DNA from 3 places in the Roseovarius salis genome. Region 2 is predicted to be linked to each of the others. Evidence: riboswitches for the same ligand, from Rfam matches in the RefSeq annotation. Region 2 holds a riboswitch; each other region holds the start of a gene.

Region 1 (10,056 bases), on a different contig from region 2:
AAGCCGGGCATGGCTCAGCGGATAGGACAACACCGCCAACGCCATGCCCAACACCAGGACCGTCGCGGCCAGTTGGGCCGCGTTCTCGGCATCGACGCCTGCGTAGACGACATAGAAAGCGCCCGTGAAAAAGGCCGGCACCGGCAGCACCGCCACCACGTAAAGCACCCAGAAGGCCGCGCGGCTCTTGAACCGGCGCGCCGCGGCGTAAGCGCAGCCCCACACCGCCATGTAGATGCAGATGATCGTGACAAGCATGGCCGAACCATAGCGTGAAAGGCGCATCCGTCACACGCAGGATTGCCGCCGCGGGTCCCGCCCTTTGCACGGGGCGGGGCGGCCCGTTGTCACGCGCACGCTCTCAGGCCATGCCCGCGCGCACCAGCCGGTCCGCCAGGGCACTGTAGGCCTCCGCCATCGGGCCCTCACCCGTCGCGACGGGCGTGCCCGCATCGCCGGCCAGCCGCGTGTCCAGGTCGATGGGCAGCTCGGCCAGCAGGGGGATGCCCAGCTTGTCGGCCTCGGCCCTGACACCGCCCGTGCCGAAGATGTGTTCCTCGTGCCCGCAGTTGGGGCACTTGTAGACCGACATGTTCTCGATCAGGCCCAGCACCGGCGTCTTGAGCGTGTCGAACATGTTCATCGCCTTGCGTGCATCCAGCAGGGCCACGTCCTGCGGCGTGGACACGACGATCGCGCCGGTCGGCTGCGCCCGCTGGCAAAGCGTCAGCTGCACGTCGCCGGTGCCGGGCGGCAGGTCGACGATCAGCACGTCCAGCTCGCCCCAGTTCACCTGGCTGATCATCTGTTGCAGCGCGCCCATGAGCATGGGCCCGCGCCAGACCACCGCCTGGTCGGGGTCGAGCATCAGCCCGATCGACATGAAGGTCACGCCATGGGCCGTCAGCGGCTCGATGATCTTGCCGTCCGGGCTGGCGGGGCGCTTGGATTCGCCCATCATGCGCGGCTGGCTGGGGCCGTGGATATCTGCGTCCAGCAGACCGACGCGGCGCCCCTGCCGGGCAAGCGCCACGGCCAGGTTGGATGATACCGTGGACTTGCCGACCCCGCCCTTGCCGGATGCCACGGCGAGAATCGAGCGGACATTGTCGGGGCGGATCGAGGTGTCGCCGCCCTTGGGATGTCCGCCGATCTTGAGAGAGGGGGCCGACTGGTCCTTTGCCGTCTGCTTGGGCTGCTGTGTCGGCGCGGTCAGCGCGACCGAGGCGCTCTCGACGCCCTCGACGGACGCCGCGGCCCGCTCCGCCGCGGCGCGCAGCGGCTCCATCTGCTTTGCGACCTCGGCGTTCGGTGCCTCTATCACGAATCGCGCCTTGCCGCCCTCGACGGCCAGCGCGCGCACGAGATCACGCGACACCAGGTTTCCCCCGTCGGGCAGCTCCAGCTGCCTGAGCCGCTCAAGGATGGCTTCACGAATTTCCGTCATGCCCGTTCTCCCATCAGTCCTGCCGCAAGAGGTGGCAGAAATTTCCCCATGCGCAAGGGGCCGTCATGACGCGCCGAAAATAACGGCGGGATGCCCGATTTTAGGTCAGTGAAGCTTATGCATTTGCTGCATAGCAGCAATGTTGTCGCAGGGGATTGTGCGCTCGCAGCATAGGCTTATTCTTATGATCAACGAAACGAAGCGAAAGCACGCTGCGCGTGCAGCACACGCGAAAGGAAAACCGGAATGAACATGGCCACCGCAAACCGCAGGAGCATTGCCCCCTCGGCCATGGCGCTGGAGATCAGCTCGCGCGTGTATCATGCGACGCAGGCCGTGCACGATTACATGTGGTATCGCGCCACGCTACGCGAATTGTCCCGCCTCGACGCGACCCAGCTGGCTGACCTCGGCCTGCGCCGCGCGGAGCTGAAGCGGACAGCGCGCGAGGCGGTATACGGGCGGTAACACGAAGAGTTCAGGTGTTCCCTCCTCCTCCCTGGAACGCCTGTCAACGGCGGCGGCCTCTCTCCTCCTCCCTGGGGCCGCCGCCATAACAACCCGGGCCATCGGCCCGACGGAACGTTCGGCCCCTCTCCTCCTCCCTGGGGTCAGACGTCAAGGAACGGCGGCGCCTCTCCTCCTCCCGGGCGCCGCCGTTTTTTGTCTGCCGGTTGACGTTTGACGCACGCGCTGCTCCTCTGCCGCGAAAGGGCAAGGAGCACCGGAATGTCCGGCATACCAGCAACCGCCGTTCGCGCGATCCTCGATGCCGTCGAGGCCGGCCGCACCGAGCGGGCGGAATTCCTCGGGGAACTGACGCGCATCGCCAGCCGCCGGCACGCCGAGGACGGCGCGCTGGACCACATGTCCGCCGCCCTATCGGCACGGGGCTGGGACGTGGACGACTGGACCGTTCCGGTGGCCGCGCTGTCGGATCAACCGGGGTTCTGCGATGCTGCGGGCGAGGTCGCCGAGATCCGCTCCGTCACCGGCACGCTGTCGCCCGAGCACCCATCGGGGCGGTCGCTCATCCTGCAAGGGCACGTCGATGTCGTGCCCGAAGGCCCCGGGGAAATGTGGACCACCCCGCCCTATCAGCCTGAAATCCGTGACGGATGGATGCACGGCCGAGGCGCCGGGGACATGAAGGCCGGCAAGGCCGCCGCGCTCTTCGCGGTCGATGCGATCCGTCAGGCCGGGTTCGAACCCGACGGGCGGCTGCACTATCAATCCGTGGTCGAGGAAGAGAGCACCGGCCTTGGCGCCCTGGCCACGCTGGCCCGCGGCTACCGGGCCGATTGTGTCCTGATCCCCGAGCCGACCGGCCACACGCTCGTCCGTGCACAGGTGGGCGTCGTCTGGTTCCGGCTTCGGGTGCGGGGGCGGCCGGTCCACGTTGCCGAGGCGGGGAGCGGCAGCAACGCGATCATGGCCGCCTATCACCTGCTCGATGCGCTCCAGCGCATGGCGGACGACTGGAATACCGAGGCCGTACGCCACCCGGTTTACGCCGACGCGCACCATCCTCTCAATTTCAACGCGGGCACCATACGGGGCGGCGACTGGGCCTCCAGCGTGCCCGCCTGGTGCGAGGTCGAATGCCGGATGGGCCTGCTGCCCGGAACGCCGGTCGCCGAGGCCAAGACGCGCATCGCCGAGACGGTGCAGCAGGCCGCGGAAACCCATCCGTTCCTTCGCTCGAACCCGCCCGAGATCACATGGAACGGCTTTCAGGCCGACGGCTACGTGCTGGAAAACGCCGCCGGGCCCGAGGCAGCCCTGTCATCGGCCTACCAGACGGTGTTCGACACGCCCGGCCCCGAGGACCGCCTGATGACCGCCCTCACCGATACCCGGTTCTACGGCCTCTACCACGGCATACCGAGCCTCTGTTTCGGCCCCGTCGCGGAAAACATTCACGGGTTCGACGAACGTGTCCACATGGACTCGCTCACCGCCTGCACGGGGGTGATCGCGCTGTTCATCGCGGAATGGTGCGGCCTGCGGGACGCCTGAGCGCGGCGGTTCAGTGAATGGCCCGGCGACGTCGGCGCCGCATCTCCGGCGCCACCGGCTGCGCCGCCTGCCGCAGGAAACGGACGAATGCACAGGCGGCCGCGCTTTCGGCGTTCTGCGCGGCCCGGCTGGCCAGCGCGGCGCGCGCCTCGGCCGGTGTCGCCTCTCCGTCCAGTCCGAAAACCCATTCCAGGAACCAAAGCCGCGCGATGCCGTCGGCCTCGTCTCCCTTGGCTGCACTGCGCTCCAGCCCGTGCAGTATGCGCGTGGCGGTCATCTTCTCTCTCCCACGGCCGCACCCCGGGCCGTATTGGGGCGGAGCAAGGCAGAGACATGTGCCGGAGGCCACACGCCCGCGCCGCCCTCCGCAGCTCGACGGTTTTCCGAGGCTGGTTTCCGGGCTTGCGGGTCCGGATACGGGCACCTTCCCGGACATGCCGTCCAGTGGCGTTTCGCCCATATCCCCCTGACTTACCGTTGCGGGGGCAGCGCCGGAATTTCACCGGCTTCCCAATTCTCCGCCCGTCGGGGCGGCACCTCGAGCGCTCAGTGTGTCACCGATAAGCACGTCGCACAAGACTGCATCGCGCCGGGCGCATGGGGTCTTGCACCGTGGCGGAATTCGGCACAGCCTCATGCAACGCGGCTGCCGAGGGGATATCCGGAATTGGCCATCAAGATCGAGATGCTCCGCTGTTTCCGCGCCGTGGCCGAACACGGAACTCTCGCCGACGCGGCCGATGCGCTCGGGCGGACCCCATCGGCCATCTCGATGATGCTGCGACAATTCGAGGACAATGTCGGCGCGCCGCTGTTCGAGACGGGCCGCAAGTCACGGCTTACCGTGCTGGGCGAACAGATCTACCGCGAGGCCACGCGCGAGTTGGACCATTTCGAACGAACCGTGGCGGCGATCGAGGGGCTGGCCCGGGCCGAGCGCGGGCATGTCCGGGTGATCGCCACGCCATCCATCGCGCAGGTCGTCATGCCGCCCATCCTGCGGCGCTACATGCACGGCCATCCCGGCGTGCGGATCGACATGCGCGACAACGACTCCGCGACGATCGAGCAGGAACTGCTGGCCGAACGCGCCGATATCGCGCTGGCCAGCCTCGGCGAGGTTCCAGGCTTCGACAGGGCGCCGCTCTTTTCCGACCGGTTCGGCGCCGTCTGCCGGGCGGATCACCCCCTCGCCGGCGACTGGGACGACCTGACATGGGCCGACCTGCGCGGCATCGATTTCATCGCCAACGGCCTTTGTGCCCAGATCCGCGACGCGGCGTTCCAGCCGATACTGGAGGCCGCCCGGCTGAGCGTGGCCAATACCGGCTCGATCCTGGGCCTCGTGCGCGCGGGGCTGGGCATCACGGTCCTGCCCGAGCTGGCCGTGCTGCCCGATTTCGCGGATTTGAGGTTCCTGCCGCTGCGCGACAGCGCGGCCCGCCGCGAGGTGTTCCTTTTCACGCCACCTGCCGCGCTGCAGACACCCGTGACCCGCGAAATGGCGGCCTGTATCCGCGCTGCGCGATTAAGCCCGGGTGAAATTTCCTAAAGTATTTTGCATTTGATCTGAAATCGCATCCATGCCCATATCGCGGCAACGCCCCACACAACGGCAGGATGAAATGACAGACAGCCACCACAACTTTATCGCCGGTCAATGGGTTGCCGGACAGGACGAGATCGAGAACCGCAACCCCTCGGACCTGTCCGACCTCGTCGGCCTCTACGCACAGGCCGCGCCGGACCAGCTGGACGCGGCGATCGCCGCCGCCAAGGACGCGCAGGCGCAATGGGCTGCCCGGGGCATGGAGCACAAGCAATCCGTGCTCATGGCCATCGGCACGGAATTGATGGCCCGGGCCGAGGAGCTGGGCACGCTGCTGTCGCGCGAGGAGGGCAAGCCCTTTGCCGAGGGCAAGGGCGAAGTCTACCGCGCCGGCCAGTTCTTTACCTACTACGCCCATGAAACCCTGCGACAGCTGGGCGAGAACGCCGACAGCGTCCGCCCCGACATCGAGGTCGATATCCGGCGCGAGCCGGTGGGCACCGTCGCCGTCATTTCCCCGTGGAACTTTCCCATCGCGACGGCCAGCTGGAAGATCGCCCCGGCGCTTGCCTTCGGCAACGCCGTCATCTGGAAACCGGCCAACCTCACCCCCGCCCTTGCCGTGGCGCTGACCGAGATCATCAGCCGGCAGGACATCCCCGACGGGCTGTTCAACCTTGTCATGGGCGCGGGCCGCGACGTGGGCCAGCGGCTGGTTGAAAGCCGTGAGATCGATGCCATCTCCTTCACCGGCTCCGTTCCCGTGGGGCGCGGCATCGCCGCCGCGGCGGTGCAGAATTTCACCAAGCTGCAGATGGAGATGGGCTCAAAGAACGCGCTTGCCGTGATGGACGACGCCGATCTCGATCTCGCCGTGACACTGGCGCTCGGCGGCGCCTTCGGCGGCACGGGACAGAAATGCACCGCCTCCTCGCGCCTCATCGTGCATGACAGGGTGCACGATGCCTTCGTGGACAAGCTCGTCGCCGGGGCGCAGGCGATGAAGGTGGGCAACGCGCTCGCCGAGGGCACCCAGATGGGGCCGGTGGTCAGCCAACAGCAATTGCAGGAAAACCTCGACTACGTCGCGCTGGGCAAGTCCGAGGGGGCCGAGCTCGCCTGCGGCGGGGCGCGGCTCAACATGGAAACCGAAGGGTATTACATGTCGCCCGGCGTCTTCCTGAACAGCCGCAACGATATGGCGATAAACCGCGAAGAGATGTTCGCCCCCCTGGCCGCCGTCATCCGCGTCTCCGGCTACGAGGAGGCGCTGGCCACCGTTAACGACACCGAGTTCGGCCTGACCTCAGGCATCGTCACGCGCGATCTTGCCCGCGCCACCCATTTCCGCCGCAACGCCCAGACCGGGGTTGTCACCGTCAACCTGCCCACCGCCGGCACCGACTACCACGTCCCCTTCGGCGGCCGCGGCATGAGTTCCTACGGCCCGCGTGAACAGGGCACCTATGCGCGCGAGTTCTACACCACGGTCAAGACGGCCTACATCTCGGCAGGGGCGCCGCGATGACCCACCGGATCGACTGCCTGCAATACGCCAACTGGTCGGAAAAGGTGTTCCGCCAGTTGCGCGAGGGCGGCGTCGACGCGGTGCATGTCACGATTTCCTACCACGAGAATTTCCGGGAAACCGTGCTCAACCTCGAGCGCTGGAACCGCTGGTTCGAACGGTTCCCCGACCTCGTCTTCCACGGCGAAACCGGCGACGACGTGCGCCGGGCGCGCGAAACCGGCCGGACCGCCGTCTTCTTCGGCTTCCAGAACCCCGCCCCGATCGAGGACGACATCGGGCTCGTGGAAATCCTGCACAAGCTCGGCGCACGGTTCATGCAACTGTCCTACAACAACCAGTCGCTGCTGGCGACGGGCTGCTACGAGTCCGAAGACCCCGGCATCACCCGCATGGGCCGCGAGGTCATCCGCGAGATGAACCGCGTGGGGCTGGTGATCGACATGAGCCATTCCGCCGACCGCTCCACCATCGAGGCCGCCGAACTGTCCCGGCGCCCCATCGCCATCACCCACGCCAACCTGCATGACTGGCACCCCGCCCTGCGCAACAAGCGCGACGACGTGGTGCGCGCGGTGACCGGGAACGGCGGCATGATGGGGTTCTCGCTCTACCCGCACCACCTCAAGGACGGCTCGGAGTGCACGCTGGAAAGCTTCTGCGACATGGTGGCCATGGCGGCCGAGCGATTCGGCGCCGAGCATTTCGGCATCGGCTCCGACCTGTGCCAGGACCAGCCCGACAGCGTTGTGGAATGGATGCGCAGCGGCCGGTGGACGAAACGGGTCGACTACGGCGAAGGCTCCGCCGACGCGCCGGGCTTTCCGCCGCAGCCTGCATGGTTCCGCGACAACCGCGATTTCGGTAACATGGAGCAAGGGCTCCGTGCCCGGGGATTTGACGAAACGGAGGTGGCAGGCCTGATGGGCGAAAACTGGTTGCGCTTCTTCGACGAGAATTTCGGGCCCGGGCGGACATGAGGGGCCGAGGCGTCCTGCCCATTCCGCGCGGGCCCGGGGCCTCTTCTTGGGCCAAGTACCCCGGGGGAGTCGCGCCCCCGGCGCGACGGGGGCAGCGCCCCCGCCCCGGACCGGCCCACGCCGCGGCAACGGGGATGGCGGGATGACGGGCGCCGTCGCCCCCCGCCCGCCCGGCACGGTGATGAAACTGGCCCGGCTCGGCGCGTTCCACCAGACACGGCTCAGCTTCATGCGCCAGCTCCTGCGGCGCCTGCAAGGCGGGGCATGGCGGTTCGAGACACGCGCCTTCGACATCGACGACCGCGGGGTGGGGCATGCCGTCTATACCGCCCACGGCCCCGCGCGCAGCTATTCGCTGGTCGCTTTCGCGCATGATTTGCCCGACGAAATGCGCTCCGACCGCGTGATCGCCACGGCATGGGACGCGACATTCACCCTTTTCGACGGGGTTCCTTCGGCGGACGACATCGCCCGGCTGCGGGCCAATGTGCCGCGGCAGGAGGCCGGGCGCGTCAGCCAGCGCGAATTGTCCCTGTCGCGCGCCAACCGCTCGGTGCGCCTGTGGGATCACGTGGTCGACAGCCTCGCCGCGGGCCGCCAGCCCGACGCGGAACGAGTGGCCGAGGTGGGCTACCTGATGCGCACCACGGCCGTCTACGGCTCGGGCAAGTTCGGCGCGGCCGACCGGGAATACCTCTCCGGCCGCGAGGAATGCCGCGGCCCCTTCCAGGTCGAGATGCTGTCGGTCTACCTCACCCGCGCCTTCGTGATGGATCTCGTCGAGCACATGGCAAGGTGCCGGGCCCCCGGCACCGCGGTTCCGCTCGACCCCGCCCTGCGCCGGCGGTTCGGCATCGGCAACTCCACCGGGCTCGGCATGGCACCCTTCCTGGTGACCCATCCCGCGCTGCTCAACAGCTGGATCGCCGCGCGCGAGGAGGCGCTGGCGCGGGTGCGGTCCCTGCCGCGCGCGTCCGAGGCCGAGGTGGACCGTTTCCGAGCCGTGGCGGAACGGGCACGCCTGCACGCGGCCGGCTGGCGGTCGGCCCATCCGGTGCAGGTCGAGAAACTCGCCGCGCTGCGCGCCGACCTTGACGCGCTTCTGGCACATGCCGAATCCGCGGACCTTGCCTCCGACCAGCCCTGGAACCGGCTCTGGCTCTGGGCGGAGAAAGCGCTCTCGCTGGAGGGACAGGAGCAGCTTGTCTCGCTTCTGCTGGAGCCTTACGGGCATCTCGTGGACGGGTTGGCGGACTGCATGGCGGCAGACGAATTCGCCACATGGACCATCGACGGCGCCATGCGGGTTTCGCAGTTGCGGCGCATCGTGGAGGACATCTACGGCTGGGCGCTCGAAACCGACTGGACCGCGCGCGGGCCGCGCGCGCGGGTCTGGTACGTATCGGAGGAAAAGCTGGAGCCGCGCCTCGGCGAGCGCTTCGAGGAAGAGCTGGCCCCCTATGAACAACCCCTCTGCCCCGGACGCGATGCTGCGCGGCTGCATGCGGACCTTGCCGCGGCCGGCGACGGCCCGCTGGCGGCGTTCCTGCTGCGCCACCCCGAGCACCGGCATATCGCGCGGCGGGCCCAGATCGCCGCGCGCCTCCCCTATGCCGAGATCCGCGACAACACCATCGACGCCGCGATGCTGCCGATCGACATGTTGCGCATGAAACTCAGCTTCTTCGGCGCGTGCCATTTCGACCCGCGCTCTGACCGCTGGGTGCGGATCAACATGTACCAGAACGCCCCGTTCCCGCACGAGCTGGCCGAACTCCCGGCCGATGACTGGACATGGCCGCCCCTGCCGGAGGCCGCGCAGTGACATGGTCGCTCAACGAGATCGAAAACCTCGCGCGCAAGGCGGCACGCGGGGCCGGCATGGACTGGGGCCCGGCCGAGGAGGCCGGCCGCGCAACGCGCTGGCTGTGCGCCGCCGGCTGGCCCGGGGCCGAGGCGCTGGCAGAATTGCTGGCGCGAAACGACGGGGCGCCGTGGGACAGCCTGCGCCCGCGTACCGGGCAAGACCCGTGGCAGGCAACCGGCGGAACGCTCTGCCCGGTGGCGGCCGGCACGGCGATTTGCGACTGGGCGCACGAATGGGCCGGCGGCGGCACGGCCCGGCTCGGGCGCACCGCGCAACCGATCCTGCTGATCCCGTTCATGGCCATGGCGGCCGATCTGGCGGGGGCCCGGCTCGGGATCGGATGGCAGGGGGTGACCGTGACCCGAGGTGACGGGCTCACCCGCGTCGATATCACCGACATGGCGGCCTTGCGCAAGTCATCCGTGGACGCCGTGCATGTCGGCCCCGCCACGCACACCCGAGGCGAGCGCGTCACGCGCGCCTACCGCGCCACCGTTCCGGCGGAGACGGCGCGCGCGCTGGCGCAGTTGGCCCATCGCACCTATGCGCCGGCCACGCCCGAAAGCAGGCTCTCCGGGGCGGGCGCGGGGCTTTCCGACAACGACTGACGCGAGGCCGCGCCTTCACGTCCGGGTGAGTCCCCTCGCCAGAAGCAGCCGAAAATGC
Region 2 (10,056 bases):
GCGAGGTGATGCCGACGAAGTTCGTCTCGAGATTGGCCATTGTGCTGGTCTCCCCTGGCTCGGCTCAGCCGGTCAGGCTGGCGTGAATGTCCTCTGCGGCGTCGCGGCCCTCGGCCACCGCCGTCACGGTGAGGTCGTCGCCGCCGGCAGCGCAGTCGCCCCCGGCCCAGACCCCGTCGAGCGATGTGCGACCCGCACGCGTGACCTTGATCTTGCGACCGTCGAGATCCGGCAGGTTGCCACCTTGCAGCGTCTGGCCGATGGCCTTGAACACCTGGTCGGCGGGCAGGCGGAACCGCTCGCCCGTGGGTTCGAGTTCGTCATCTGTGTATTCGAACTCCACCTCGCGCACCTTGCCATTGCCGTGGATGGCCACCGGCGCCGCGTTGGTGATGATCCTTACCCCCTTGGAGGCGGCAAGATCCTGTTCGTAAACGCTGGCGTTCATGCGCTCGCGCCCGCGGCGATAGACGAGGGTGACGTTCAGCGCCCCCAGAAGCCGCGCCTGCACGGCCGCGTCGATCGCCGTCATGCCGCCGCCGATCACCACCACGTCGCGCCCCACGGGCATCCTTGACAGGTCCGCGGCCTGCCGCAGCTCGGCGATGAAACCGACGGCGTCGGCGATCCCGTCCTTGTCCTCGTTCTCCAGACCGAGCGCGTTGACCCCGCCCAGGCCGATCCCCAGGAAAACCGCGTCGTAGCTGTCGCGCAACGCGCCGAGCGTGAGATCCTCCCCGAGCCTGCGGCCCGTTTCGACGGTAATGCCGCCGATCTGCAGCAGCCAGTCCACCTCGGCCTGTGCGAAGTCGTCGACGGTCTTGTAGGCGGCGATGCCGTATTCGTTCAGACCGCCGGGCTTTTCATGGCCATCATAGAGGGTGATGTCGTGGCCGTGCATCGCAAGACGGTGCGCGCAGGCGAGGCCCGCGGGCCCCGCACCGACCACTGCCACGCGTTTTCCGGTGGGCGCGGCACGGCTGAAGGGATGGCTGTTCGTGGCCATCAGCGTGTCGGTGGCATAGCGCTGAAGTTGACCGATCAGCACCGGCTTGCCCTCCGCGATCTCGCGCACGCAGGCTTCCTCGCACAGCGTTTCCGTCGGGCAGACGCGGGCGCACATGCCGCCCAGGATGTTCTGCGTCAGGATCGTCTTGGCCGCCGCCTCGGGCGTTCCGGTGGCGATCTGGCGGATGAAAAGTGGGATGTCGATTTCCGTCGGGCAGGCCGTGATGCAGGGTGCGTCATGGCAGAAGTAGCACCGGTCCGCGGCCACGAGCGCCTCGTGGTCATCAAGCGGGGGATGCAGGTCGGCGAAGTTGTTCTCGTACTCCTCGGGCCGGAGCCGTCCGGCGGCGATCCCGGGGGTCAGCGCGCTATGGGTCAATGTGTCCTCCCCTGCTGGACGTCTTTTGGGGGAGTATGCCACAGGATTATTTTTTATCAAATGGTAAAAAATGGGCAGTGCGCACACGCCGGCACCGCCCGGCGTCTGGCCGCATCCGGCCGCTCAGCGAGATTGCTCGTGTTCCAGCCGCTGCCGGGCGATCGCCTCGTTGCGCTCGGCGCGCTGCTGGTCGGCAAGGGCACGTTCGACGTAACTCAGATGGGCCTCGACCGCGGCCCGGGCGGCGGCCCCGTCGCGCGCCTGCAGCGCCGCGTTTATCGCGCGGTGCTGGTCGAGCAGGGCACCGCGCGTGGTGTGCTGCTTGAACATGACCTGACGATTGTAGAAGACACCCTCGCGCAGGAGCTGGAACATCGAGCGCATCATGTGCAGCATCACCACGTTATGGCTGGCCTCGATGATGGACATGTGGAACTCCGCGTCCAGCCGGGCCTCGCGGTCGGGTTCGGTCCGGGCGTGGGCTGCCTCCATCTTCGCGAAGATCTCGCCCACCACTGCGAGATCGGTATCGGAGGCCAGCCGCGCCGCGCGCTCGGCCGCCAGCCCCTCGAGATCGCGGCGAAAGGCGACGTAGTCGAAGACCGCTTCGCCATGGTCGGAAAACAACCGTATCAGCGCGTCGGAAAACGCGTTCCCCAGCACGTCGGCGACGTAGATGCCGGCCCCGGCGCGCGTCGTGAGCAGGCCCTTGTCCTGAAGTTCCGCCACCGCGTCCCGCAGAGACGGGCGGGAAACACCCAGCCTTTCGGCCAGGTCGCGTTCCGCGGGCAGCCGCTCGCCGGGGCGGAGTATGCCGCGCAGGATGAGCTTCTCGATCTGTCGTGTTACCGCGTCTGAGAGCTTTTCCGGAGTGACTTTCTGAAATGGCATCGGCATGGTCCTGGTCGGGGCGGTTTCGCCGGGGGCGCTGCCCCCGTCGCGCCCTTGGCGCGACTCCCCCGGAGTATTTCAGGCAAGATGAAGCGTGATCCGGGGAGCGATCCGGTATGTTTGCCCGGACCGGCCGCCACGGTCAATGCAGCGCGACAAGCGATATCACGCCCACCAGGACCAGGCTGGCGGCCCAGATCGTGTCGAGGTTGAACCAGCTCCTGCTCAGGAATCGCAACCCCAGCCAGCGATAGACGCCGACGGCCAGCGCGCCGCCCGCCAACGTCATCGCCACGGTGTGCGTGACCGCCACGGCGAGTGCCGCGCCGGTGTCGGAGGACATCAGCGCGAAGGCGGCGCGATGGCCCGTGCCCTCCTGTGAAAGGTCGCACAGGCCCAGGTATATCGGCACCAGCATCAGCCCCGCACCGTGCGCCATGGCCGCAAGGAAGGACCACAAGGCCAGCCGGGACGGGGGCACGCGGGCGAGAAACCGCGGATGCCGGCGCGTGACCAGCAGGTAAATCCCCATCGCGATCACGAGGACCGCCGCCCCGACCTGGATCTCGCGCTGCCAGTCCACCAGCAGGAGCATCGCCGAAAACGGCAGCAGGATCGCCGTCATCGCCACGAGGTGCCCCGCCCCAAGGGCCAGCAGTGCACGCCAGAGCCTGTGGCCGTCGCGCTCCATGAGCGCGGCCGATACTGCCAGCGGCCATCCCATGCCGGGGTTGAGGCCGTGATAGAGACCGGAGGCGATCACGGCCCACCAAAGGGCCGCGACCGTGCTTGCGTCCTCCACGGATCAGACGGAGGGGTAACAGAAACTGTCGGTGGAGCAGTCTCCGCCCTCCAGCCGGATCTGGTGGGCGCGGTAGCCGTCGGGGAACTCCACCCAGAAATCGGGGTCGAGGTCAAGCCCGCCGCCATCGCCCGCGCGCGCCATCACCATCGCCGCGCCGCGTTCGCCCGGGTAGAACTGGTCATCCCAAGTGGAATAGAGCGAATTCGTCCAGTAGACCCGCTTGCCGTCGCGGCTGATCTCGACCATCTGCGGGCCATAGCCGAACGGCTTGCCGTTGGGGTGCTTGGTCTTCTTGACGATCCCGCCGATCTCGACCTTGCCGGCCAGCTTGGGGTTCATCGGGTCGGACACGTCATACTGGTGCATCTCGCCGGTGCCCCAGCAGGCCACGTAAAGGAACCGGTCGTCGAGGCTGAGGTCGATATCCGTCACCAGGGGCGGCACCGCCTCGAACCCTTTGAGAAGCTCGGGCAGGTCGTCGGCAGCAGCGGGTTGGGGGTCGATGGTGATGGTCTTCCTGGCCTCGAAGGTGCCGTCCTCCTTCTGCCACCAGGTGAAGATCGCGCCCTGAAGGTTGGTGGTGTCCACGACCACGCCGCAGAAGCCGTAATCCTTGGCCGGGTCGTGCGCGGGCCGGATTTCCAGTGCCATCTGGTGGTTCTCGCCGAGGTCGATGGTCTGGACGTTGCGGCGCTCGCGCAGGTTCCAGAAATGGATCTTGTGGCCATACTTGTTGGACAGCAGGTCCTCGGGGACGAGTCCGTTCTCGAACTGCGGCGGCAGGCCCCATTCGGAACTGACCATGTAGTCGCGCGGCAGGTTCCACCAGAAATCGTAGTGTTTCTCCTGCTGGCCGCGGTCCATCTCGTACCGGCCGAGGATCTCGAAGCTCTCGCAATCCATGATGAATATTCCCGGCGGGCCGTCGGTGCCATCCTCGCCACCTCCGCCAAGGGTGGACACGTATATCCCCTCCGGTCCGCAATGGATGGTGTGCGGGCGGGAATAGCCGGTCTTGGCGAACACCTCCTCGGGCTCGATGATCTTGTGGATCTTGGCCTCCAGCGGCTCCTTGACGTCGATCACGTAAATGCGCGACGACCGGATGCCGGGAATGATGAGGTACCGCCGTTCCAGGAACGCGTGCCCCGAGAGAGGTGACAGCGACGACGAACAGGCGTTCCAGCCGAAATGGTGAAACTCGTCACCCTTGTTCGGCATGATGACCTTGTGGACGATGTCGCCATAGTTTTTCGACCCCGGGTCGACGTCGATGATGGCAAGCCCGTCGGGCTGCGACCCGTCCGGGCTGAGCATCAGCGTGAAGGCGAGCTTCTCGGCCGGTGCGTCCATCGCGATCTTGGGGGTGGGGTAGAATGTCGGATCCGGTCTCAAATTCATTTTGCATTTCCTCCCTGTCAGGCGTGGGCCGCGGGCTTGTCCCGGCCCTGAGCCTTTGGGGATGTTGACATGCAATGCGGATTCAGGAAACGGAAATCTGCCTTGGTCGGCCGCCGGGGGCGGTCAGTACTCCACCCCGAGTTGCGCCTTCACGCCCGAGCGGAACGGGTGCTTGATCATCTCCATCTCCGTGACCAGGTCGGCGATCTCCACGAGATCGTCCTTGGCGTTCCGCCCGGTCAGGACGACATGGGTCATGTGCGGCTTTTCCTCCGCGAGGAACTGGACCACCTCGGCGATGTCGATATAGTCGTAGCGCAGCGCGATGTTGATCTCGTCGAGCAGGACCATCCGGTTCGAGTCGTCCCGGATCAGGTTCTTGGCGGTCTCCCATGCCGCCTGTGCCATCTCGATGTCGCGGGCGCGGTCCTGCGTCTCCCAGGTGAATCCCTCGCCCATGGTGTGAAACGCGCAGACATCCGGGAACCTTTGGGTGATCAGGTCGCGTTCTCCGGTGCTCATGCCGCCCTTGATGAACTGGACGACGGCGCACTGCATGCCGTGGGCGATACAGCGGAATATCATGCCGAAGGCGGCGGATGACTTGCCCTTGCCCTTGCCGGTGTGGACGATGATCAGGCCCTTTTCCTCGGTCTTGGTGGACATGATGCGGTCGCGCGCGGCCTTCTTCTTGGCCATCTTTGCCGCGTGGCGTTCGCTGTCGTCGCTCATCTGGCGCGCCTCCCCTTCATTGGAACAGTGCCAGTACATAAGGCGCGATGATGGCGGTCAGCAAGGCGTTGAGCCCCATGCCGATCCCTGCGAAGGCGCCCGCGGTCTCGTTCACCTGAAAGGCCCGGGCGGTGCCGATGCCATGGGCGGCGACGCCGACCGAAAAGCCCCGCGCGCGCCAGTCGGTGACGCGCAGACCGTTCATCAGCGGCGTCACGATCACCGCGCCGATGATCCCCGTCAGGATCACCAGCGCCGCCGTCAGGGTGGGCAGGCCGCCAAGCTGTTCGGCGATCCCGATGGCGACCGGCGCCGTGGTCGACTTGGGTGCGAGCGAGGCCAGCGCGGCCCCCTCCACCCCGAGGGCTCGCGCGATCCATAGCGCCGAGACCACCGCCGTGACCGACCCCACCGCCAGCGCGCCGGCCATCGGCAGCAGCGTGCGGCGGACATGGTGCAGGTTGGTGTAAAGCGGCCCCGCCAGAGCCACCGTTGCCGGGCCCAGCATGAAATGAACGAACTGCGCGCCTTCGAAATAGGTCGCGTAGGGTGTTTCCGTGGCCCATAGCACCGCGGCGAGAAGAGCCATGGCCACCAGGACCGGGTTGACCAGCGGGTTGCGCCCCGCCGCGCGGAACGCCGTGTCGCCGACGAGGTAGGCCGCCAGCGTCGCCGTCAGCCAGATAAGCGGCCCCTCGCGCAGATAGGACCAGATGTCGGGCAGGTCCGTCATTCGGTCTTCTCCGCGTTGCCCGTGAGCCGGGCCAGCCAGACGAAGGTGAGCGCGCCGGTCACAAGTGCGAGCACCGTGCTGGCCACCAGTGCAAGCAGCAGTGCCGGCCCGGACTCGCCGAGCGCCTCGGCGTGGCTGATGACGCCGACGCCAGCGGGCACGAAAAGCAGTGACAGATGGGCGAGTATGCCCTGCGAGGTCGGCAGGATGCGGTCGGCGAGCTTCCGGCTGGCGATGAACCCCGCCAACAGCAGCGCCATGCCGATCACGGGCCCGGGGATGGGCAGGGCCAGCGCGCGGGCCAGAACCTCGCCGGCCAGCTGCGCCGCGAGTATGATCGCGATGTTGAGTATCATGGCAGCCTCCGGACCGTTCGTGCGGGGCGATCATATGGCCTGTTGGGCGAAAGAAAAGGGCCGCGTCGGTCCCGGGCGCACCCGGCGAGGGGAGCCTCGCAAAGCGTGGCGGCTGGGCCGTTGCGGTCGCGGCTGAGTTACTCGATTGAAAATGTCGTGGTCGCCTCGACGGCGGTGCCGTTCACGGTCAGTTGGCCGTGATCGTTTGCATTGAGTGTCACGCGGAGTTGGTGCTCGCCCTTGGGCAGCGCCGACAGGTGAAACCAGCGGGCATAGGCGCGGGCGATCTTGACACCGTTGAGGTAGACATGGGCGTGACCTTCGCCGGGCACGTGCGGGCCGTTCACCGACCTGGGGGCGAAGGTGAAGTTCTCGGTCGCGATCTCGAGGTTCCGGCTCCGTGGTCCGTCGGGGTGCACCACGATTTCAAGCCCGGGCGCGGGCCCCGCGACCTCGGTCATTTTCGAATGGTCTTGGTCGCCGTCGCCATGGTCGTGGGCGGCATGATCGTGCACGGCATCGTTGCCATGCGCATGCCCCTCGACCGTTGCGCCCGTCGTGGCGGCGACCATGAATCCGAGACCGGCGCCGAAAAACAAACCGATGATGAGAAAGACGAAGTGTCGGGGCATCACGTGCTCCTCCTGCGCGGCGCGGGCGGCACACGGACCGCCCGTGCCTGGCTTGGTGGCTCAGGCCGCAGCCGGGGCCTGGGTCGCCTCGCGCTGCCAGAAATACCCGGCGAGTGCGCCCAGAACGACCCACACGGCCAAGCCGACGCCAAGCGCGCGGCTGGCGAACAGCGCGGCGATCTCGGGCGGGACCGGGCCGGCAAAGCTGTCGGGATGCGGGGCGCCGACCGCGTGCGGCGCAACGATCAGGACTGCTGCCGCGCCCCATGCTGCCCAGCTCCGGCCGAAACCGATCAGCCCCAACCCCGCAGCCGTGGCCGCCACGGTGGACCACCACCAGACTTGCCGTGCACCGATGTCGCCCGCGGCCACGCCCGGCACCTCGGGGGGCAAGGAGACGGCGGGCGCAAGGTGGAACGCGGCAAACCCCGCAATCCCCCAGACAAGCCCGGTGCGGGCGTCGATCCGCACACCCCGGTCCGCGGCCAGTGCCATCACCGCGACAAGCATCAGCGCATAACCCACGTAGATCAGCGCAGAAAACAGCACGCTCAGCCCGTCGCGAACGGGGCTGAACCCCGGAAGGTCCGGGTCGGCGCTGACGGCATCGCCGCCGAAATGAACGAGTTCGCCGGATTCATAGAGTTCGGCGTGCAGTAGCACCGGCTGCACGAAAGCGAACTGCAACGCGGCCGCTATCAGGCCCGCGCAGAAGCCAGCGAGCAGCGCGCTGGTCAGGATTCTCTGGAGCATGGATCAGTGGCAGGGAAAGCCGGTCGCGTGGCGCACGTCATGGGCGGAATCGTGCAGCGCGGCCGCCTGCACATGCCCGGCGACGGAGAGGATGCCGAGCCCAAGCCCGAGGGCGGTCAGGACCGGAAGAATTGCGGATTTGGATGCCGATTGAACCAGTGCGGTCATGTCTTCTACTCTCTTTTCGCGCCCCACACCCGGGGCTGGATGCCATCGCGCAAAGGCTGGTCTCCTGGCTCGCGGGTCGTCGCCTTGTCTGCCGCCTTCCCGGGCATGAGCGCCCAGTGGCATCTTGGCAGGGGCTCGCCGCTCACAGTCGCGGGGGCGGCTGACGCATGGGCGCCCTGTTTGGGTCCGCCGGCACGTCATTCCCATTTCGTCCCCGGATGCGTCGCACCCGATACGGGACCCTTGCATGTCTCGGTATGAAGCGGGCGCGCCGTTGCGTCAAGGCAGATTCCGACGCCCGGTGTTACAGTGGCGGCATGGCCGCGTGGCTGCCGCGGTTTGTTTCCCGATCCCCGACGCTGACCGGCATCACGCGCGGCGCCTTGCGCATCCGCGGTGCGGCGGCAATATCTTGTGGATAACCGTCAGCTGCAAGCCACATGGTGGGGTTTGCCGTTGACAGGTTGCGCCTGAGCGCATCTGATGGCGACCCAAGACCGGAATCACCGGCGCCAGACCGACCGAGAGGGCACGCCGTGCAGTTTTCCAAGCTCAGGCTGACAGGCTTCAAAAGCTTCGTTGACCCCACCGACCTGCTGATCCAGCCGGGCCTGACGGGCGTGGTGGGGCCCAATGGCTGCGGCAAGTCCAACCTGCTTGAGGCGCTTCGCTGGGTCATGGGAGAGAACCGGCCCACCTCGATGCGCGGCTCGGGCATGGAGGATGTGATCTTTGCCGGGGCGGCGACGCGCCCGGCCCGGAACTATGCCGAGGTCGCGGTTCATATCGACAACACGGACCGGCTGGCGCCGGCGGGGTTCAACGATGCCGACCACCTCGAGATCGTCCGCCGCATCACCCGCGACGTGGGCAGCGCCTACAAGCTGAACGGCAAGGACGTGCGCGCGCGGGACGTGCAGATGCTCTTCGCCGATGCCTCGACCGGTGCGCACTCGCCCGCGCTGGTGCGGCAGGGCCAGATTTCGGAACTGATCAACGCCAAGCCCAAGGCGCGCCGCCGCGTGCTGGAGGAGGCGGCAGGCATCTCGGGCCTTTACCAGCGCCGGCACGAGGCCGAACTCAAGCTCAACGCCGCCGAGACCAACCTTGCGCGTGTCGACGACGTGATCGAGCAGCTGGCCGGGCAGCTGACACAGCTGGACCGGCAGGCGCGGCAGGCCGCCCGCTATCGCAAGATCGGCGAGGAGTTGCGCCATGCCGAGGGGCTGTTGCTCTACCGTCGCTGGCAGGAGGCCGACGCGGCCCGTGCCGAGGCCGATGCCGGGTTGCATGCCCGGCTGACGGAAGCCGCCAAGGCTGAAACTGCGGCGCGCGAGGCCGCACGGACCCGCGGGGAGGCCGAGGCCGCGCTGCCGCCGCTGCGCGAGGAGGATGCCATCGCCGCGGCCGTATTGCAGAGATTGCAGGTCAGCCGGGATTCGCTGGAAGAGCAGGAGGCCACCGCGCAGGCCCGGATCGAGACGCTTGAGTCGCGCATCAGCCAGTTGTCCCGCGACATCGAGCGCGAGCACAACCTCAATCGCGACGCCGGCGAGACGATCGAGGAACTGGAGCGCGAGACAGAGGTGCTGGCACAGGCGGCCGAGGGGCACGAGGACCGTCTTGCCGCCGCCTCGGCCGGGGCACAGGATGCCGCCGCGGTACTGCAGGAACGCGAAACCGCGCTCAGCCAGCTGACCGAGGACATGGCCCGGCTGTCGGCGCGTCACCAGTCGGCGCAACGGCTTGTCGAGGACAGTCGCAAGACGCTTGAGAACAGCGAGGCCGAGGCGGCCCGCGCCCGTGCTGCCGCCGACACCTCCCGGCAGGCGCTGGACAAGGCCAGCCATGACCATGCCGCGGCACAGGAGGCGGAGGCGACCGCGCTGAAAACGGCCGAGAACGCCGAGGAGACGCTGAGGCTGGCCGACGAAGCGCGCGCCGACGCGCAGTCGCGCGAGGCGGATGCGCGGGCGGAACGTTCCGAGGCCGAGGGCGAGGTCAACGCGCTGTCGGCAGAAGTCTCGGCGCTGGCGCGGCTGGTGGATCGCGACACCGCCGAGGGGGGGCAGATCCTCGATTCGCTCGATGTCGCGCCGGGGTATGAAAAGGCGCTTGGCGCCGCCTTGGCCGACGACTTGCGCGCCCCCGAGGTCGCGCCCGACGGGCCGACCGGCTGGACCCGCCTGCCGGGGTAC
Region 3 (10,056 bases), on a different contig from region 2:
GGTGCGGCGGCACGGCGTCCGCGAGGTGGGCGAAGGCGGCCATGTGGTCCAGCGTCGCCGCGATTTCGGCCGCGCCGCGGAAGCCGTGCGCGCGCATGCCCGCGATCCACGCCGGATTGGCCGCCCGCGCCTGCACAACGCGCGCGATCTCCTCGGTCAGCGCCCGTGTGCGCGGGCGGCCAGGGTCGGTGTTGTCGAGGTGGTAAAGCGCGGCGCCGCCACCCCCGGCCGCGGCCTGCGCGGCGGCGAACCCGGCCTCGTGCGTGGCATAGTCGGCGGCCAGCAGCAGGTCGGTCTCGGGCAAATCCTGCAGGTGAACGAAACTGTCCGCCGCCGCCACCCGGTCACGCAGACCGTCCGCGTCGTGCGTCGCGCTGTCCCCGTCAAGCGCCCAGGCCGAGGCCTTCAGCCACGCCTCGCCCGCCGCTTGCCGGCCCTCGGCGTCATACTGGTCGGTCGCCCCGGCCATGCCCAGCCCGTAGCTGCCGGGCGCCGGTCCGTAGACGCGCGCCGCCTCTTCGCGGCCGGCATAGGGGTTCCAGTCGGGTGCCTCGTCGCGCGCGGCAAGCGTGCGCACCGCCTGCGCGAACAGCGCCGAGAGCGTGGGGAACACGTCGCGAAACAGGCCGGAGACCCGCAGCGTCACGTCGATGCGCGGGCGGTCGAGTTCGGCAATGGGCAGCACCTCGACACCCGAGACCCGCTCGCTGCCCGCGTCCCAGACCGGCCGCACCCCCAGCAGGTGCAACGCCATGGCGAATTCCTCGCCGGCGGTTCGCATGGTCGCCGATCCCCACAGATCGACCACCAGATTGCGGGGCCAGTCGCCATGATCCTGCAGGTGGCGGCGTACAAGGTCCTCGGCCAGCCGCGTGCCCTGCGCGTGGGCGGCTCGGGTGGGCACGGCGCGCGGGTCGGTGGTGAAGAGGTTGCGCCCCGTCGGCAGCACGTCCGTTCGCCCGCGATAGGGCGAACCCGAGGGGCCGGCGGCGATGCGCCGCCCGTCGAGCGCGTCCAGCAGCGACGTCCGCTCGCCCCGCAGGGAATCGCCGGTGGCGAAGGGCGCCGCATCCACCATGTCTGCCCGGGCGCGCGCCCAGACATGCAGCCCCTCGCCGAACTGGCTCTCCTTGACGTCGCAGACGAAGCGGTCGATCCGGGTGATCGCCTCGGCGCTGCAGGCGGCGCGGTCGAGGCCCAGGTCATCCTCCACCCCGAGCGATTGCGCCTCCGTGCGGATGTCTGATTGAAGCCGGTCGCGGCGGCGCGGATCGAGCCCGTCGGCGTTGGAGAACTCGTCGAGCAGCGCCTCCAGCCGCGCCAGCCGGTCCGGCGTGCCGCTGCGGCGCATCGGCGGCGGAATATGGCCGAGCGTGACCGCCCCGATCCGGCGCTTGGCCTGCGCGGCCTCGCCGGGGTCATTGACGATGAAGGGATAGATGACCGGCAGGCTGCCGGTCAGCACCTCGGGCCAGCACGTCCCTGACAGGGCCACCGACTTGCCCGGCAGCCATTCCAGCGTGCCGTGCGCCCCGACATGCACCAGCGCGTCCACCCGCCCCCCGAGCCAGAGATAGAAGGCCACATAGGCGTGCCGGGGCGTGCGCGACAGGTCGTGATAGTCGTCCTCGCGCGTCTGTGCCATGCCGCGCTCGGGCTGCAGGGCCACGATCGCGTTGCCCAGTGCCAGCGCGGCGAAACGGAACGCGCCGTCGATACAGTCGGGGTCATCCTCCGGCCGGCCCCATGTGCGGGTCAACGCATCGCGCAGCGCCCGCGGGAGCGATTCCAGCGCCGCCTTGTAGGCGGCCACGTCCCATGTCGTCTCCCGCGCGAGCAGCGCCTGTTCCAGCGCCGCCGGGGCGTCGTCCACCCTGTACCCGGCCTGCCGCAGGTCATCGAGGATGGCCCGGGCCGAGGCCGGCGCATCGAGCCCCACCGCGTGCCCCATGTTCCAGTCCTTGCCGGGATAGGTGGACATCACCAGCGCCACGCGCCGCGCTGCCGCCGGCGTGCCGGCAAGCCGCAGCCAGCCATCGATCCGTGCCGCCGCGGCCGCGACGCGGTCGGCCTCGGGGCGATGCGCCGTGCGGGCGAACTGCAGGTGCGGGTCGGGCGCCTGCCGGTCCTTGAACGACACGACCCCGGCCATGATCCGCCCGTCCACCTCCGGCAGCACCACGTGCATCGCCAGATCTGCGGGCGACAGGCCGCGCTCGGCCTCGGCCCAGGCGTCCCGCCCGGCCGTGGACAGCGCCACCTGGAAAACCGGCACCTCCGCCGCGTCCAGCGGCGATGTGCCCGCGTCGCCCTTGCCCGAGAAGGCGGTGGCGTTGACGATCGCCGCGGGCGCGTGCGCGGCCACCTGCCGGCGCAGCCAGCCCGCCGCGTCCGGCGCCTTGAGCGAGGGCGCAAACAGCGCCGCGGTGTCATATCCCTTGTCACGCAAGGCCCCCATCAGCGCCTCGACGGGCCCGAGATCCGCCGAGACGAGGTAGGAGCGGTAGAAGACCACCAGAACCCGGGGTGTCTTCTGGCCTGAAATATCCTCGGGGGGGCTCGGCGCAGCCGAGCGGGGGGCAGACAGCCCCCCTCTGCCGCCGGACATGACCGCCACGGCCGGGCAGCACACCCCGTCTTCCGGCGTCCATGCGCCCACCGGTGGCAACGCCTTGGCCCCGCGCACCGGCCCGGCATAGAGCCCCGCGGCCAGCGCCATCTGCGACAATGCTGACTGCGCGGCCACCACGCCACCTGTATCGCACAGGTGCTGCAGCCGCCGCAGGGTCGACCGCGGCACCGTGGAATACGCGTCGAGCTGGGGGTCGTCCCGGCCGTCCGCGGGCAGCACGGCGAGGGCAATGCCCCGCGCCTCGGACAGCGCGCGGACCTGTTCCAGCCCGTAAGCCCAGTAGGGCACGCCGCCGATCAGCCGGATCAGGATGCCGCGGGCACCCGCAAGCGTCTGCTCGACGTATGTGTCCACGGACAAGGGGTGCTTGAGCGCCGCGAGGTTGGCCAGCCGAAGGCCGGGCAGCCGCCCCTGCACCCCGCCGCCGCGATGCCACGCGTCGGCGAACGCACCGAGATCGCTGTCCGAGAACGACAGCACGACGAGATCCGCAGGGTCCTGTCCGAGGTCTACGGGGGTCTCCGTCTCGTCGAGCCCGTGGCTTTCGCGAAAGATGACGTGCATGGCGGGCGGTCCGTGCGGATGGCGGGGCGTGGCCCCGGCGCGGTGTTACTCTGCGGGCTGGCCGGCCAGCGCGCCAAAGGCCGCGTGGATCGTCTCCGGCCGGATGTCGTCATGTTCGGCAATGACCACGAGGCGCCCCTGCCGCGGCTCACCGGGCTTCCAGGGGCGGTCGTACTGGTGGCGTACGCGCGGGCCGACCGCCTGCACCAGCAGGCGCATGGGCCGCCCCGCGACCGAGGCGTGGCCCTTCACCCGCAGGATGTTGTGGTCGCGCGCCAGCCGCTCGATCGCGCCGACCAGATCGGCGGGGTCGGCCAGCTCGGGCAAATCCACGACGATGGAGTCGAAATCCTCGTGATCGTGGTCATGGGGTTCGTCATGGTGCGAGGGGCGGGCGGCCATGTCGTCCTCGGCGGCGGCCTCCAGCCCGAGGATCACGCGCGGGTCGATGACGCCCTCGGCGACCTCGACCACGGGCAGGGGGCGCGGGGCCTGGGCGGCCACGGCCTGCTTGGCCTTGGCCACGCCTTCTGGTCCGGCAAGGTCGGGCTTGGTCAGCAGCACGATGTCGGCACAGGCGATCTGGTCCTCGAAAACCTCCGAGAGGGGCGTTTCGTGGTCGAGGCTGTCATCGGCGGCGCGCTGCGCGTCCACCGCGGCCACGTCGGGTGCGAAGCGGCCCGCGGCCACGGCCTCGGCGTCGGCCAGCGCGATCACCCCGTCCACGGTGATGCGCGAACGGATGTCGGGCCAGTCGAACGCCTTGAGCAGCGGTTTCGGCAACGCCAGGCCAGAGGTTTCGATCAGGATGTGGTCCGGGCGCGGGTCCAGCGCCATCAGCGACTCGATCGTGGGAATGAAGTCATCGGCCACGGTGCAGCAGATGCAGCCATTGGCCAGTTCCATGATGTTCTCGGCCGGACAGTCGGGGATGGCGCACCCCTTGAGGATCTCGCCGTCGACGCCCACGTCGCCGAACTCGTTGACCACCACGGCCAGCCGTCGGCCGCCGGGGTTTTCCATGAGGTTGCGGATCAGGGTCGTCTTGCCGGAGCCGAGAAAACCGGTGATCACGGTGACGGGCAGTTTGGCGAGGTCGGGCATCGGTCAGCCTCCGGTGCGTATGCTGTGTCAGGGACGGGGCGGCAAACCGGGCAGGGCCCCCTTGGGCGGGCCAACATCCCGACCCCGGCACACCCCGTCCGGCGAGTCGTCATGTCGCTGGCAGGTCTCCCGGCTTGCGGATCCCGGCCGCCTTGGGTGGCGGCCAACGGTCGCCCGGCCTTCCCGACCCGTTGGGCCAGTGGCGCTGCGGACGGCCTCTCCGGTCACGGTCGCGGGGGCGGCTGTGCTTGACCCGGGAGGCCGGGCTGGCACATTCCCTCTTCGCCTGTCTGGACAGGAACCAGCACAAATCTAATGATCCCGAAGGGCGGTGTTTGTCAAGCGACAGTGGCACGCGCGCCGGTGCCATTCGTCATGCCGTCAGTCGGCGCCGCTGTCGTGGACAGTGACCCCGTCCATTACCCGGCTGCCGAGATCGATCACGCCCATCTGGGCCGCGCTGACACTTGAGACCCCGAGTACCACGACCGCCGCCGTCAGCGTGACCCAGTCGACGCTGGCAGCGCCGGACGCGTCTCGGGTGAAAAGGCAGATCAGCTTGGTCATGGTCGGAACGCTCCGGCGTTTACAGGCACGGGCCGGCCATGGCCGTCCCGGCGCGGACAAGGGTTCGGTGGGATTGCGGCGATATTGTGACCCTGTCCGGGATTGCCGTGCATTTCGTTCAACCATGGCGGTATTGTCCCGCACAGGCCGTCAATCAGCTCGCCTGGCCGGATTGGCCATGACACGGAAACACGCGGTATGGGGCCGAACGCCCGATTCGGTTGCGCGTCTATTTCTCGGGGATCAGTCCACGCGGGCTGAAGCGCAGGACGAGGATCAGGATCAGCCCCATGGTCAGCAGCCGCATGTGTGCCGCGCTGTCCAGCAGGTGCGCCTTGAGCGCGCTGCCCTCGGCCATCGGCGCGGTCACCACGCTCATCAGCCAGTGGCCGACCGGTTCGACCTGCACCCAGCAGAACCAGATCAGAAAGCCCCCGAGCACGGCGCCGAAATTGTTGCCCGACCCGCCCACGATCACCATCACCCAGATCAGGAAGGTGAAGCGCAGCGGCTGGTAGGCGGTGGGGATGAGCTGGCCGTCGAGCGTCGTCATCATCGCCCCGGCGATACCGCAACATGCCGAGCCAAGGATGAATACCTGCAGGTGGCGCCGGGTGACATCCTTGCCCATCGCCTCGGACGCCGTTTCGTTGTCACGGATCGCACGCATCATCCGGCCCCACGGGCTGTTGAGCGCCAGCTGCGCCAGCACGAGAATGATAACGAGCGCGACGGCAAAAAGCGCGGCGTAGCTGAGCTTGATATACAGCGAAGAGGCCGTGACCGGGTCAAGGCCGAGACCCGCGGCCGTCTCGACGAAGCCGGGGTCGTTCTGCAGGTCGCGCTCGTAGGGCACGGGCCGCGGCAGTCCCGAAACGTTCTTGACGCCGCGCGACAGCCAATCCTCGTTCTTGAGAACGGCGAGAATGATTTCCGCGATGCCGAGCGTGGCAATGGCGAGGTAGTCGGAACGCAGGCCGAGCGCGGCCTTGCCGATGATCCATGCGGCACCGGCCGCCAGCAATCCGCCCACCGGCCATGATAGCAGGATCGGCAGGCCAAGACCGCCCAGATACCCGGTGCCCGCGGGGTTGACGTCCTCGACCGCCTCGACGCCGGGGTCGAACACCCAGCGGTACAGAAAGAAGCCGCCGACAAGCACCGCCACGACCGTGATCGTGCGCAGGCGCGACGGCGCCATGCGGCGCAGCACCAGCGTTGCGGCCACGATGACGCCCGCGCCGGTGGCCAGCCCGACCATGACCCGGGCGCCACCGGCGGCCCACGCGTCCACGGTGGGTGGCATCGACACCAGCACGGCGGCCAGACCGCCAAGCGCGACGAACCCCATCACGCCCACGTTGAAAAGACCCGCGAACCCCCATTGCAGGTTCACGCCCATCGACATGATGGCCGACACAAGCCCCATGTTGAGGATGAGCAGCGCCGTTGACCAGCTCTGCACGAATCCCGTCAGCAGGATCAGTGTCGCGACCAGCGCGAAAAGGGAGACGTTCCTGGTGATCTCGCTCATACCGCTTTCCCCCGGAAGAGGCCCGTGGGCCGGAATATCAGGACGATCAGAAGGATGACGAAGCTGACGGCGAACTTGTAGTCGGTGGACAGCAGTTGCACGAGCCCCGAAGGCTCGAGCGCCTCAGGCAACAGGTAGCCCAGAACCTTTTTCCACGCATAGGTGATCATCACCTCGGAAAAGGCGATGACGAAGCCCCCGGCGATGGCGCCCAGCGGGCTGCCCAGCCCGCCCACGATCGCCGAGGCGAATATGGGCAGCAAAAGCTGGAAGTAGGTGAACGGCTTGAAGCTCTTGTCTAGGCCGTAAAGAACCCCCGCGACGGTGGCCAGCGCCGCAACGAGCAGCCACGTGACCATCACCACCCGGTCCGGGTTGATGCCCGACAGCAACGCGAGATCCTCGTTGTCGGAAAAGGCCCGCATGGACTTGCCCGTGCGGGTGCGGTTGAGAAACCAGAACAGCAGCGCCACAACGATCACCGCCGTGACGACGGTCAACCCCTGCGTGGTCTTGAGCGCCAGCCCCTCGTCGAGGCCCGTCATCTGCTTGAACTCGCGCGCGGTGATGATGAAACGCTCCCCGTCGGCGAAACGCTGTTCCCCGGGTCCGATGATGAAGCGCACGAGGCCGTTGAGCACGAACATCACCCCGATGGATACGATGACGAGGATCACGGGCTTGGCCCTTTGCCGCCGGTAGAACCGGAACACCGCCTTGTCCGTGAACAGCAGCAACCCCATGCAGAAAAGGATGCCCACCGGTAGCGCCAGCAACGCGGTCGGTAACGGTCCCAGCCCGATGCCTGCCGCCTGCAACCACCACGTGACGAGGATCGTCACCATCGTGCCGAAGGCCATCGTATCGCCGTGGGCGAAGTTGGAAAACCTCAGGATGCCGTAAACCAGCGTCACTCCGAGCGCGCCAAGCGCCAACTGGCTCCCATAGGCGATAGCGGGCACGAGCACGAAGTTGGACAGGGCCACGACGGCGTTGAGAAGGTCTGTCATGCACGTCCTCCCCTTGGCCGCGCAACACGCCCGCTGGCCGGCGCCGACGTGTCGGGAACCGGGGGCGCTCCCGCGGCTTCATCCACGGTGACGGCATTCATGCCGGCTGTCCCCCCTTTTCACAGCGTCCCGTCCTGTAGGTCTTGCCGCGCGATCCGCCGGGACCGCTGGCAAACACCTCGCCGTCGGAGGCAACGATGATCTCCGTCTCGTCGCGGAGGGTGTAGATCCGCGCCGCGCCCTCGCTCTTCACCTCAAGCGGGCGGGACGGCGGCCGCCCCGCCTCGAGCAGCAACACGTTTCGGCGTCGTCCCTGCTGCCGCTGGAGCGCGAAGCGCCACGGCGCGGCGGTCCCGTCGCCGGTGAGGGTGCAGGTCCAGATATAGCTTTGATCCAGCGCGGCAAGCATGGCATCGTGGTCAGCGCCCGTTGGGGGGCGGGGCGGCTCTGCCCCGCCGCACCCGGCCAGAAGAGCCGCTGCCGCGGCGGTGTGAAGGAACCCTCGCATCTCCATCATCCCCCCAGAAAACTCTGGCGCACCTCCGCGTCGGCCAGCAATTCCTTGCCCGTGCCGGTGTGCGCGTTGCGCCCCTGAACCATGACATACCCCTTGTCGGCGATCTCCAGCGCCTGCCGGGCATTCTGCTCGACCATCAGTATCGGGATCCCGGTGCGGCTGACCTCGATGATCCGGTCGAAAAGTTCGTCCATCACGATGGGGCTGACGCCCGCCGTCGGTTCGTCAAGCATCAGAACCTTGGGTTCGGTCATCAGGGCCCGACCGACCGCCACCTGCTGGCGCTGCCCGCCAGAGAGTTCACCTGCGGGCTGGCGTCGTTTTTCCCGCAGGATCGGGAACAGGTCATAGACCTGCTCCATCGTGCCGGAAATGTCATCGGTGCGGATGAATGCCCCCATCTCGAGGTTTTCCTCGACCGTCATCGTGGTGAATATGTTGTTGTTTTGCGGCACGAAGCCCATGCCCTGCGGCACCCGGGCCTGCGGGCTGAGCCCGGTGATGTCCACGCCGTCGAGCCGCACGCGGCCCTCGCGCAGGTGAAGCATTCCGAACAGCGCCTTCATTGCCGTCGACTTGCCGGCGCCGTTGGGGCCGACGATCACCGCGATCTCGCCGCGGTCCACCGCGATGGTACAATCGTGCAGGATGTCCGGCCCGGACTTGCCGTACCCGCCGGTCATGTGTTCGCCGGTCAGGAACGCGCCGCCCGGCGCGGGCTCGGCCTCCCGGCCGTCGCGCAAGGGCAATTCTCCCGCCCCGGCAGGGTTGGTGATCGTCCGGTCCTTGTTGCCCCTGTCATCGCGGTAGGGATTGCCGGTCATGTGCCAAGGGCCTCCTTGTTCTTGAGCCCGGTGCCCAGATACGCCTCGATGACCTGCTCGTTGGCCTTGATCTCGTCCAGCGTGCCCTCGGCCAGCACCTTTCCCTCGGCCATGCAGATAACCGGGTCGCAGATGCGGCCGATGAAATCCATGTCATGCTCGATCACCACGAAGGTGTAACCGCGCTCGCGGTTGAGTTGCAGGATGGCCTCAGCGATCGTGTTCAGCAGCGTACGGTTCACCCCGGCGCCGACCTCGTCGAGAAAGACGATCCGCGCGTCGGTCATCATGGTGCGCCCGAGTTCCAGCAGCTTCTTCTGTCCTCCCGACACCTCGCCCGCCTTTTGCTCGGCAAGGTGCGAGATGGTGAGAAACTCGAGCACTTCGTCGGCCTTCGCACGCAGGGCGCGTTCTTCCTCGGCGATGCGGCGGCGGCCGAACCACGTGTTCCACAGCCGCTCGCCCGACTGGCTGCCGGGCACCATCATCAGGTTTTCCCGGCAGGTCATCGATGCGAATTCGTGCGCGATCTGGAATGTGCGCAGAAGCCCCTTGTGGAACAGCGTGTGCGGCGGCAGGCCGGTGATGTCCTCCCCGGCCATGGTCACCCGGCCCGAGGTCGGTTTAAGAACGCCTGCTATCACGTTGAAAAGGGTTGTCTTTCCGGCACCGTTTGGCCCGATCAGCCCGGTTATGGTGCCCGCGCGCACCTCAAGGCTGGCGCCATCGACGGCGTGGAAACCCCCGAAATGCTTGTGAACGTCCTCCACGACGATCATCGCTGTCCCCCGCGGGGCGTTGCCCCGGTTCTTGATATTGGACCGGCCCCGTCATGATCCGGGGCCGGCCAGTCCGTGCATGCGGCGGGGATCAGCGGTACTGAACCGTGGTGATCTCGCCGTCCTCGAAAATGATCTCGCGGTAGTTGCCGGCCGATTCGCCCGGGCCGATCAGCTCGACCGCGGTTGCGCCGACGTAGTCGATGTCGCCGCCATCGGCAATGATCTCGAGCGCCTTGCCCAGCTCGCCGGGAAAGATCTTCTCGCCCGGGGCGTTGGCCACGTCCATCACGTGCCCCTTGTAGTCGGCCGACTCGGGCGATCCGGCGGCCTGCATCGCAAGCATCATCAGCGCCGCCGCATCATAGCTTTCAGGCGCGAAGGGCGAGGTCGCCTCGAAGCTGTCGCCGACCATTTCCTGGAACTTCGCCTTTCCGGGGCTGTCGGTGCCGGGGTGCTGGCCGGTCGAGCCGTCGATCGCGGAGCCGAAATTTTCCTCCAGCGCGGTGCCGATCATGCCGTCGG

What was found. A riboswitch is a leader RNA that binds a small molecule or an ion and turns the genes downstream of it on or off. The one in region 2 is predicted to bind cobalamin.
Region 1: it holds a riboswitch for cobalamin, as region 2 does, so the genes downstream of both, ACH13J_RS00035 (hypothetical protein) here and ACH13J_RS06425 (CbtB domain-containing protein) in region 2, are expected to answer to the same signal.
Region 3: it holds a riboswitch for cobalamin, as region 2 does, so the genes downstream of both, cobW (cobalamin biosynthesis protein CobW) here and ACH13J_RS06425 (CbtB domain-containing protein) in region 2, are expected to answer to the same signal.

The regions. Positions count from the first base shown of each region.
Region 1 is NZ_JBISDG010000001.1:1,978-12,033, forward strand. It holds gene ACH13J_RS00015 (hypothetical protein) at 1-258, opposite strand, end outside; gene ACH13J_RS00020 (Mrp/NBP35 family ATP-binding protein) at 362-1,447, opposite strand; gene ACH13J_RS00025 (DUF1127 domain-containing protein) at 1,694-1,915, shown strand; gene ACH13J_RS00030 (ArgE/DapE family deacylase) at 2,177-3,466, shown strand; gene ACH13J_RS00035 (hypothetical protein) at 3,477-3,743, opposite strand; cobalamin riboswitch at 3,837-4,022, opposite strand; gene ACH13J_RS00040 (LysR substrate-binding domain-containing protein) at 4,134-5,018, shown strand; gene ACH13J_RS00045 (aldehyde dehydrogenase family protein) at 5,092-6,543, shown strand; gene ACH13J_RS00050 (membrane dipeptidase) at 6,540-7,523, shown strand; gene ACH13J_RS00055 (hypothetical protein) at 7,666-9,348, shown strand; gene ACH13J_RS00060 (DUF3726 domain-containing protein) at 9,345-9,998, shown strand.
Region 2 is NZ_JBISDG010000012.1:478-10,533, reverse strand. It holds gene preA (NAD-dependent dihydropyrimidine dehydrogenase subunit PreA) at 1-40, opposite strand, end outside; gene ACH13J_RS06470 (NAD(P)-dependent oxidoreductase) at 65-1,387, opposite strand; gene ACH13J_RS06465 (FCD domain-containing protein) at 1,511-2,278, opposite strand; gene ACH13J_RS06460 (hypothetical protein) at 2,421-3,080, opposite strand; gene ACH13J_RS06455 (selenium-binding protein SBP56-related protein) at 3,084-4,484, opposite strand; gene cobO (cob(I)yrinic acid a,c-diamide adenosyltransferase) at 4,608-5,216, opposite strand; gene ACH13J_RS06445 (LrgB family protein) at 5,233-5,949, opposite strand; gene ACH13J_RS06440 (CidA/LrgA family protein) at 5,946-6,305, opposite strand; gene ACH13J_RS06435 (hypothetical protein) at 6,443-6,937, opposite strand; gene ACH13J_RS06430 (CbtA family protein) at 6,998-7,690, opposite strand; gene ACH13J_RS06425 (CbtB domain-containing protein) at 7,694-7,858, opposite strand; cobalamin riboswitch at 7,896-8,118, opposite strand; partial or broken gene ACH13J_RS06420 (AAA family ATPase) at 8,395-10,056, shown strand, end outside.
Region 3 is NZ_JBISDG010000055.1:831-10,886, forward strand. It holds gene cobN (cobaltochelatase subunit CobN) at 1-3,196, opposite strand, end outside; gene cobW (cobalamin biosynthesis protein CobW) at 3,242-4,300, opposite strand; cobalamin riboswitch at 4,403-4,621, opposite strand; gene ACH13J_RS16660 (hypothetical protein) at 4,682-4,867, opposite strand; gene ACH13J_RS16665 (ABC transporter permease subunit) at 5,097-6,401, opposite strand; gene ACH13J_RS16670 (ABC transporter permease subunit) at 6,398-7,411, opposite strand; gene ACH13J_RS16675 (hypothetical protein) at 7,509-7,919, opposite strand; gene ACH13J_RS16680 (ATP-binding cassette domain-containing protein) at 7,925-8,752, opposite strand; gene ACH13J_RS16685 (ATP-binding cassette domain-containing protein) at 8,749-9,531, opposite strand; gene ACH13J_RS16690 (ABC transporter substrate-binding protein) at 9,623-10,056, opposite strand, start outside.